DNA from 2 places in the Mycobacterium sp. RTGN6 genome. Region 1 is predicted to be linked to the other one. Evidence: riboswitches for the same ligand, from Rfam matches in the RefSeq annotation. Region 1 holds a riboswitch; the other holds the start of a gene.
What was found. A riboswitch is a leader RNA that binds a small molecule or an ion and turns the genes downstream of it on or off. The one in region 1 is predicted to bind cobalamin.
Positions count from the first base shown of each region.

Region 2: another riboswitch for cobalamin. It lies ahead of SLQ33_RS15970 (CbtB domain-containing protein); the one in region 1 lies ahead of SLQ33_RS05820 (iron ABC transporter permease).

Region 1 covers NZ_JAPZKZ010000002.1:315,589-320,628, forward strand. Annotated here, with positions in the region: gene SLQ33_RS05810 (phospholipase D-like domain-containing protein) at 1-556, shown strand, start outside; gene SLQ33_RS05815 (ABC-F family ATP-binding cassette domain-containing protein) at 701-2,356, opposite strand; cobalamin riboswitch at 2,461-2,582, shown strand; gene SLQ33_RS05820 (iron ABC transporter permease) at 2,726-3,832, shown strand; gene SLQ33_RS05825 (ABC transporter ATP-binding protein) at 3,829-4,668, shown strand; gene SLQ33_RS05830 (ABC transporter substrate-binding protein) at 4,665-5,040, shown strand, end outside.
Region 2 covers NZ_JAPZKZ010000006.1:102,340-107,379, reverse strand. Annotated here, with positions in the region: gene SLQ33_RS15985 (serine hydrolase) at 1-499, shown strand, start outside; gene SLQ33_RS15980 (histidine phosphatase family protein) at 509-1,060, opposite strand; gene SLQ33_RS15975 (CbtA family protein) at 1,057-1,869, opposite strand; gene SLQ33_RS15970 (CbtB domain-containing protein) at 1,891-2,067, opposite strand; cobalamin riboswitch at 2,059-2,240, opposite strand; gene clpC1 (ATP-dependent protease ATP-binding subunit ClpC) at 2,313-4,865, opposite strand.

The sequences.
Region 1 (5,040 bases):
CGTCCAGCCCGTCCTGACCCCGGACAACTACCACCCCCGGTTGATGGAGCTGCTGAGGGCTGCCAAACACTCGATCGACATACAGTTTGCGTACATCCGGTACAACGAACAGGACGGTGAGCTTCCTGAGAATGCCGGCTTCGTTGAGCTCCTGGAGCTACTGAGGGAGCTGAGTCATCAGAGCACCAAGACATTGCGAATCATCCAGAGTGGGGATGCGGACGACCTTTGCAGGCTCGTCGCATTCGGCGTCGACCAGTCAGTTATCAAGACGCAGAGCACCGTTCACAACAAGGGCATCATCGTCGATCAAGAGATCGTGCTCGTCAGCAGCGCGAACTGGTCGTTCGACGGAGTGCTCCGCAACCGCGATGCCGGGCTGATCATCTATGACGAAGAGATCGCAAGCTACTACCAGCGGGCGTTCGACTACGACTGGAACCACCGCGCCAGCGGCTATATCCAGCCCGACCCGGACGTCAGAATCGCTCCAGACGACGCTGCTCCCCCAGAGGGCATGGTGCGTATCGCGTGGCATGACTACTACGACGATTGACACCCCTGTCCCGCCTCGAGAATCAGTTCGCTCAACCGCGCGACATCAATACCTACAGAGGGCGTGACGACGCGGCCCATGGCCAGTTCTTGGTCACAGTGACAAAGGCGGTACCGCCTCTTGCGAGCGACGACGGCTCTCCGGCTACAACTCGGCGACGCGACCGTTGTCGACCAGCCACGAACGATCCAGCCGAACGTTCTGCAACATCCGGCGGTCATGTGTCACCAGCAAGAGCGCACCGTCATAGGTGTCGAGCGCCTGCTCGAGCTGCTCGATGGCGGCGAGGTCGAGATGGTTAGTCGGCTCGTCGAGAACAAGCACGTTGGTTCCTCGTGCCTGCAGCAAGGCGAGGCCGGCGCGGGTTCGCTCACCGGGCGAGAGGTCGTCGACCGCGCGCTCCACATGGTCGGCGCGCAGGCCGAACTTTGCGAGCAGGGTTCGCACGTCGGCGGTCGACCAGGACGGCACACGCTGCTCGAAGCAATCGACGAGCCTCCCGGAGCCAATGAAATCCGCACGGGCCTGGTCGATCTCGCCGATGGCAACGTTGGCGCCAAGACTCGCGCGGCCTTCATCGGGCTGCTGGCGACCTAGGAGCAGCCGCAGCAATGTCGACTTTCCTGCCCCATTGGGGCCGGTGATGCCGATGCGCTCTCCGGCGTCGACCTGTAGCGACACCGGTCCCAGGACGAATTCGCCTTGTCGCACAACGGCATTGTCGAGCGTCGCGACGACCGTACTCGACCGCGGCGCGGCTCCGATGGTGAACTCGAGCGTCCATTCCTTGCGGGGTTCGACGACCTCTTCCATGCGGGCGATCCGGCTTTCCATCTGACGGACCTTCTGCGCCTGCTTCTCGCTGGACTCGGTGGCCGCGCGTCGCCGGATCTTGTCGTTGTCGGGAGCCTTGCGCATCGCGTTGCGGACACCTTGGCTCGACCACTCCCGCTGGATGCGTGCGCGCGCCACGAGGTCGGCCTTCTTCTCGGCGAACTCGTCGTACTGCTCACGCCTGTGTCGGCGACCGACCTCACGCTCTTCCAGATAGCTCTCGTATCCGCCGCCAAAGACGGTGGTGGTGTTCTGGGCCAGGTCCAGTTCGAGAACGCGGGTCACGGTGCGGGCCAAGAACTCTCGATCGTGGCTCACCAGCACCACTCCACCACGAAGTTCGCTGACGAACTGCTCGAGCCGGACGAGTCCGTCGAGGTCGAGATCGTTGGTGGGCTCGTCGAGCAAGACGATGTCGAACCGCGACACCAAGAGTGCGGCCAATCCCACCCGCGCCGCCTGCCCACCCGACAATGCGGTCATCGGGGTCGACTCCGGGCGCAGCGCGTCGACGTCGAGCCCCAGGTCGGCCAGAACTGCGGGCAACCGTTCGTCGAGATCGGCAGCACCAGTGGCGAGCCAGTGATCCAGGGCCGCCGAGTAGGCGTCGGCCTCCGCCGGGCTGTGGCCCGGATCTGCCAACGCCGCCGCGGCTGCCTCCATGGCCTGCGTCGCTTCGGTGCATCCTGCACGGCGCGCGATATAGGTGGCGACGGTCTCCCCGGGTATCCGCTCGTGTTCCTGCGGCAGCCACCCAACGAATGCGTCGGCCGGGGCGACGCTGACCACACCGTCGAGCGGCTCGAGATCTCCAGCGAGGATCCGCAGCAGGGTGCTCTTGCCGGCGCCGTTGGCGCCGACGACTCCGATCACGTCGCCCGGTGCGACGGTCACGTCGAGCCCCTCGAAGAGGGTGCGATGGGCGAATCCGCCGGCCACGTTCTTCGCGACGAGCGTTGCGGTCATGGTTTCATCGTCTCCTGCGCGACCGGCCTATACGCCAGCGGGTGGCTCAGGCTCCATCCCTGACCCACTAGCGCTACGCTGTGCACGTTCATCCGCGACGGGGCCAGGAAGCCGGTGTGATTCCGGCACGGTCCCGCCACTGTGACCGGGGAGTAGACCCCACGCGTGACCACGGCCCTCGGGCTGGAAGGTCGGGGCGAGCGGCGATCCGGGAGTCAGGACACTGCACCGCCGCGGACCGGTATGACGGGGCGAGGAAACCCCGGAACGGAGACCGCTGGTGCACGCGCACGCCCTCAGCACGCGAAGACTCAACGCCTCACCACAGGCGCCCTTCGACATTCGCCGTGACGCCCGGCTGACCCGAGAATGAACCTGGCGGTGGCCTTCGGGCGCCGCCGCCTCCCATCCACGTCACGATCGCCATCGGCTGGACTGCTGCCGTCGGCGTGGTTCGGCGCGCTGATGCTCGTCCTCATCGCGTTCGGAATCGTCTCGATGGTCATCGGGGTGGGAATCGGTTCGGTGCGCGTCCCGGCCGCAACGGTCGTCGAGGTGATCTGGGCGAAGTCGCTGGGATCGTCGGACAGCGCCGCGGCGTCGAATCTCGTTCAGATCGTCTGGGACCTGCGGTTTCCGCGCGTCGTGCTCGCCGCACTCGTCGGGGCGGGCCTGAGCGTGGTCGGTGTCGCGGTTCAGGCGCTGGTGCGCAACCCGATCGCCGACCCGTACGTGCTCGGGGTTTCCTCGGGCGCCTCGATCGGTGCGGCTGTCGTCATCGTGTATGGCAGCGCGATGGGCCTGGGCGCCCTGGGGCTCAGCGGCGCGGCGTTCGCGACCGCCTGCTTGTCGATGGCCGTGGTGTACGTCGTGGCCCGGCGCGGCGGTGGACTGAACCCGCTGCGGCTGGTGCTCACCGGCGTGGTCGCCGGCTACGTGCTGTCGGCGCTCACCAGTTATCTTGTCTTCCAGGGTAATCCGCGCGGCGCGCAACAGGTGCTGTTCTGGTTACTGGGCAGCTTCGGGCGGGCCCGGTGGTCGGCGCTCCTCATCCCCGCCATCGTGCTCGCCCTCGTGCTGGTATGGCTGATCGCCAGGGCCCGCGCCATGGACGCGCTACTGGCCGGCGATGAGGCTGCCATCACGTTCGGCGTGCCGGTGGCACGGGTGCGGCTGGAACTGTTCGCGGCGACGGCCGCGCTCACCGCGGTGATGGTCGCCGTGTCCGGGGCGGTTGGGTTCGTCGGGCTGGTGGTTCCTCACATCGTGCGCCTACTGGTCGGCGGACTGCACCGACGAGTCCTCATGGCCAGCGCCCTGTTTGGGGCGGTGTTCATGGTGTGGGTCGATCTGGCCGCGCGGACGCTGGCCAGCCCACAGGAGATTCCCGTCGGCATTCTTACCGCGATCATCGGCGGTCCAGTGTTCCTGTTCCTGATGTCGCGCAGAGACAGCCGAACGGACCAGTTGCGATGACGCCCCCCACCGGTCTCGAGGTCCGTGACGTCGCCGTACGGGTCGGCGGGCGACTTCTCATCGACGGGCTCAGCATCGACGTCGGGCCGGGCCGATTCGTCGGGCTCGTCGGCCCGAATGGCAGCGGAAAGTCCTCGCTACTCAAGGCGATCTACCGCGTGCTGCGGCCTGAGCGTGGCGAGGTCAGCCTTGGGGGTGTTCGCGCCTCCTCGATGAGTGCGAAGGCGTTCGCCCGCACGCTGGCGGTCGTGGCGCAGGAGGCTCCGGTCGACGTCGAACTCAGTGTCGCGGACATGGTGATGCTCGGGCGAATCCCCTACCAGGGCACGCTGGGTGGTACCTCGTCGGCGGACCGCACTGCCGCCGCGGATGCGCTGGCCACCGTCGGCGCCGCCGACCTCGCCGACCGAGCCTGGCCCACGCTGTCCGGCGGCGAGAAGCAGCGGGTGCTACTGGCTCGCGCGCTGGCGCAGGACGGGCAGGTGCTCGTGCTCGACGAGCCGACCAATCACCTCGACGTTCGCCACCAGTTCGAACTGCTGCGGCTGGTGCGTGGGCTCGGGATCACCACACTCGCCGCCCTGCACGACTTCAATCTCGCCGCCGAATTCTGCGATGAGATCGTCGTCCTTCAGGCCGGCGCCGTCGTCGTGGCCGGGCGCCCGAGCGAGGTGCTCATCGACGAGGTGGTGCACCCGGTGTTCGGCGTGCACGTCGACCACGTCCGCAATCCACGCACCGGAGCGCTGCGGCTGCTGCTGTCCGCTCCGGACGACCCGACGTCGCCGGCCGGCGACGTCGGATCCCTCACCCCAACCCAGGAGTACTGCCCATGACCCGATTCCGCTCAGCGTGCCTGTCACTCGCCGCCGTGCTCGCCGTCGCCGGCTGTGCGTCCGACCCGTCGGACGACGTGGCGGCCGAGCCCGACCGGTCCGCCGGGGGTGCCACGGCGTTCGCCGATCTCCCACCGGTCACCGCGGACTTCAGCTGGCCGGCCGCCGCCACCCCGTCCGAGCACTATCCGGTGACCGTGTCGTCGTGTGGTGAGCCGGTGACCTTCGACAAGGCGCCGGAACGCGCAGTGGTCAACGACGACAACATGATCGAGCTGATGTTCGCGCTGGGCCTGACGGATCGGATGGCCGGCTACGCCGGGGCAGGTGAGCGGTTGCGGCTCGCGGCGTTCACTGACGACTACGCCGCCG
Region 2 (5,040 bases), on a different contig from region 1:
GACGCCCTTCCCCACCGCGCACGAGTTGTTCTCGGTCGGCTGGGGCAAGCCGGATGTGCGCGAACAATGGAAGCAGGCGTCCCCGCAGGTACGCGCCCAACTGCTCGAACAGACGAATTCGCGTCCCTACGAACCAGATCCGGAGCGCACCCACACCCCGGCCTCGCCATATGAGGCCGAGTGGTACGGGAGCGCCGCCGACATCTGCCGCGTGCACGCCGCGCTACAGGCCGCCGCGACGGGTCCCGCCGCACCGGTGCGGGACATCCTCTCCGCGATCCCCGGCATCGAACTCGACAAGTCGAAGTGGCCCTACATCGCCGCCAAGGGCGGAAACCTGCCGGGCGACTTGACCTTTAGTTGGTACGCCGAGGACCGCACCGGCCAGCCGTGGGTCGTCAGCTTCCAATTGAACTGGCCCGCCTATCGCAGCCAGACCGCCGCGTCGTGGCTACTCTCGATCGCGACGCAGTCCTTCGGCCTGCTACCCGCGCGCTGATGGCGCGCGTCATCCCGTGGAGCGCAGCGTCCACGCGTGCCCGCGCAGATGCATCACCGTCCGGCTCGCCGGACTCACGTCGATGCGCCAGAACGACTTCGGCGGCGCGTCGAGCGCGACCAGAACGGACGCCCGGATCACGGCCGGGTGCGTGACGGCGACGATCCGGCCGCGCCGCGTCCCGAGCGAGTCCATCCAGCGCCGGACCCGGACGATCAAACCGACGACGGACTCGCCACCGTGCGGAGCGGCTGCGGGGTCGGTCAACCAGATCGCCAGCTCGGCGGGTGGCACTCCACCAAGCACGTTGCCGCGCCACGTGGCGCAGTCGAGGTCGGCCAGCGCGTCGTCGACCTCGGCGCGCACCCCGAGCAGTTCCGCGGTCTGACGGGTTCGCTTCTCGGGTCCGCACACCGCGGCATCGATCGGTCCTAGCTCGACCGTGGCGTCGAGCTGTCGCTGCCCCAGCGCGTTGAGCGGCTCGTCGATGGGAAATCGTCCGGCTGCGATCGCGTCGGTCATGCCATGTGACACGAAAGTCAGCCGGACGACGTCACTCACGTGGTGAGACTCGCCCCAACGGCGTCACGCCGCTTCCCGCCCAGCAGACGCGAGACCAGTGCTGCGAACACCAATCCGATTGTCGCCCAAATGATCAGCTGTGTCGCGAAGGTGTACAACCGGAATTCGTACATGTCGACCGCCGAGAACCCCGGGAACACGATCACCCCTGCATCGCTGACGATGGGCCCGGGGGTTTCGTCGATCGTGGGCAGGATCAGCATCACGACGAACACGGCAACCAGATACGCCGCGCCGCCGACCAGGGTCGCATTCCAGGCGCCCAGCTTCGGGGCCAGCTGGCGGCCGAGGTACACCGCGGCGACCATGAACAGTGCCGAGAGCCCAACCATCAGTAGGTAGAGCAGAGTCCGCTGCGTGATGGTCTCGTCGAGACTGGTCGCAGGCGGATTCGGCGGATACTTCAGCGCTGGCACGATCCACAGTGAGATCAGCATGCCGCCAGCAACCAGCACGGACACCACCCGCGCCGACACGTTGCCCACGCGTCCGTAGGCGACCGCGAAGACGACGGCGAACAGCGCGCCCATGGCGACGCTGAACAGCAGCACCCCGAAGCCCATGCCGACGGTGGATTGGATTCCGCGGGTGAACAATTCGCCACCCTCCTCGCCGTGGCTGTGGCCACCCGCGGCGACGTCCATCGCTTCGTGCGCGGCAGATGTGCCGTCCTCGAAGTCGATCGCCCGGCCGATTACCGGCTCGAGGAAGATCTTCGCGAAGACGAAGGCGAACAGCCCTGCAAGGGCGCCGGCCAGAATGCCGCGCCCGATGATCTGCTTTTCCATTGTCTCGTCAGCTCCAGGCGCTCAGTGGCAGGGGAAGCCGAGGAGATGGCGGGCGTCATGTACGAACTCGTGGATGTACATGTTGTCGCCGAACACCGACGTCGCGCCCTGATCGACACCGACGAAGTAGAGCAGCACTAGCGCGAGGAACGCCGTCAACGACAGCCAAAGCGCGGCCTTGCTCGCGGAGAAGTCCAGCGCGCGTACAGCGCCCTTCTGAGCCTCTGAAGAAGTCATGTCGATCGTCCTTTCGGGATTTCGCGTCCCGTAGTGGGTGACGGACGTCGGGTCTGACTTTCACAGTGGCGCGACCGCTCTGGACTTGCACCAGATTCCTCTGTCCGTCGAGTACAGCAGCATCCTAAACCTTCGGGCAGCCAATCAGGTGCGGCCAACGCAAAGGGCCCCCGACAGAAGTCGGGAGCCCTTGCGTGTGGTGAGCGTTACTCGGCGGCGGTAGCCGTAGCTGCGCCACCCGCACCGGCGCCGGCCAGGTCGGGCTCGGCGTCGACGACTGGCCTGCGAGCCCCGACGAACGTGAAGACCGCGTCCTCGATGTTTCCGCTCTCGCCGTCCCAGTTGTCGACGTCGACCGTGACGAGCTGACCCGGTCCGACCTCGTCGAACAGGATCTTCTCGCTCAACTGGTCTTCGATCTCGCGCTGGATGGTGCGCCGCAACGGGCGAGCACCCAGCACCGGGTCGAAGCCGCGCTTGGCCAGCAAGGCCTTCGCCTTGTCGGTCAGCTCCATGGTCATGTCCTTGGCCTTGAGCTGCTTCTCGACCCGGCCGATCATCAGATCGACCATCAGGATGATCTCTTCCCTTGTCAGCTGGTGGAAGACGATGATGTCGTCGATACGGTTGAGGAACTCGGGGCGGAAGTGCTTCTTCAGCTCGTCGTTGACCTTCTGCTTCATCCGCTCGTAGTTGTTCTCGCCGCCGCCCTGGGTGAAGCCGAGGCCCACCGCCTTGCTGATGTCGGACGTGCCAAGGTTCGACGTGAAGATCAGCACGGTGTTCTTGAAGTCGACCGTGCGGCCCTGACCGTCGGTGAGCCGACCATCCTCGAGGACCTGCAGGAGGCTGTTGTAGATCTCCTGGTGGGCCTTCTCGATTTCGTCGAACAGCACGACGCTGAACGGCTTGCGGCGCACCTTCTCAGTGAGCTGGCCGCCCTCCTCGTAGCCGACGTAGCCCGGAGGGGCACCGAACAGCCGCGACGCGGTGAAGCGGTCGTGGAACTCGCCCATGTCGATCTGGATGAGCGCGTCGTCGTCGCCGAACAGGAACTCGGCAAGCGCCTTGGACAACTCGGTCTTACCGACACCGGACGGGCCGGCGAAGATGAACGAGCCCGACGGACGCTTCGGATCCTTCAGTCCGGCGCGGGTACGCCGGATGGCCTTGGACACCGCCTTGACGGCGTCCTCCTGGCCGATGATCCGCTTGTGCAGCTCGTCCTCCATGCGCAGCAGGCGCGTGGTCTCGGCTTCGGTCAGCTTGAATACGGGGATGCCGGTCCAGTTGCCGAGCACCTCGGCGATCTGCTCGTCGTCCACCTCGGCGACGACATCGAGATCACCTGAGCGCCACTGCTTCTCACGCTCGGCGCGCTGAGCGACGAGGGTCTTCTCGCGATCGCGCAGGCTGGCTGCCTTCTCGAAGTCCTGCGCGTCGATCGCGGACTCCTTCTCCCGGCGCGCGTCGGCGATCTTCTCGTCGAACTCGCGCAGGTCTGGCGGAGCGGTCATCCGGCGGATGCGCATCCGGGCGCCTGCCTCGTCGATGAGGTCGATGGCCTTGTCCGGAAGGAACCGGTCGTTGATGTAGCGGTCGGCCAGCGTGGCCGCTGCGGCGATCGCACCGTCGGTGATCGAGACGCGGTGGTGCGCCTCGTACCGGTCGCGCAGACCCTTGAGGATCTCGATGGTGTGCTCGACCGTCGGCTCACCCACCTGCACCGGCTGGAACCGGCGCTCCAGGGCGGCGTCCTTCTCGATGTACTTGCGGTACTCGTCGAGGGTGGTGGCGCCGATCGTTTGAAGTTCACCACGAGCGAGCTTCGGTTTCAGGATCGACGCAGCGTCGATCGCGCCCTCGGCTGCTCCCGCGCCGACGAGCGTGTGCAGCTCGTCGATGAACAGGATGATGTCGCCGCGGGTGTTGATCTCCTTGAGCACCTTCTTCAGGCGCTCCTCGAAGTCACCGCGGTAGCGGCTGCCTGCCACCAACGAACCAAGGTCGAGGGTGTAGAGCTGCTTGTCCTTCAGTGTCTCCGGGACGTCGCCGTGCACGATGGCCTGCGCCAGGCCCTCGACGACGGCGGTCTTGCCGACGCCGGGCTCGCCGATCAGCACCGGGTTGTTCTTGGTGCGGCGGCTCAACACCTGCATGACCCGCTCGATTTCCTTCTCGCGGCCGATGACGGGGTCGAGCTTGCCCTCCATGGCGGCGGCGGTCAGGTTGCGGCCGAACTGGTCGAGCACCAGCGAAGTGGACGGGTTGCCCGCCTCGCCGCCGCGGCCGCCGGTGCCGGCTTCCGCGGTTTCCTTGCCCTGGTAGCCACTCAGCAGCTGGATGACCTGCTGACGCACCCGGGTGAGTTCGGCGCCCAGCTTGACGAGCACCTGGGCGGCGACGCCCTCACCCTCGCGGATCAGCCCGAGCAGGATGTGCTCGGTACCGATGTAGTTGTGGCCGAGCTGCAGCGCCTCGCGCAGGCTCAACTCGAGGACCTTCTTGGCGCGTGGGGTGAAGGGGATGTGGCCCGACGGTGCCTGCTGGCCCTGGCCGATGATCTCCTCGACCTGGCTACGGACGCCCTCGAGGGAGATGCCCAGCGATTCCAGCGACTTCGCAGCGACGCCTTCGCCCTCGTGAATGAGTCCAAGGAGGATGTGCTCGGTGCCGATGTAGTTGTGGTTCAGCATCCGGGCCTCTTCTTGGGCCAGGACGACGACGCGCCGTGCGCGGTCGGTAAATCGTTCGAACATCGGTGGTTACCTGCTCTCCATCAAATAGCGCAGCTCGTTGCGCGGCACACCGCGCTCTGCACCTGCCGTCCACTGTAGTGGGCGGTGGCCCGGGCCGCCCCGCCTGTCGTCGTCTTTTGACGACCACGGCAGGGTCCAATCCGCGCTGCAGACGAGCAACGCAGAACTCAGGCCA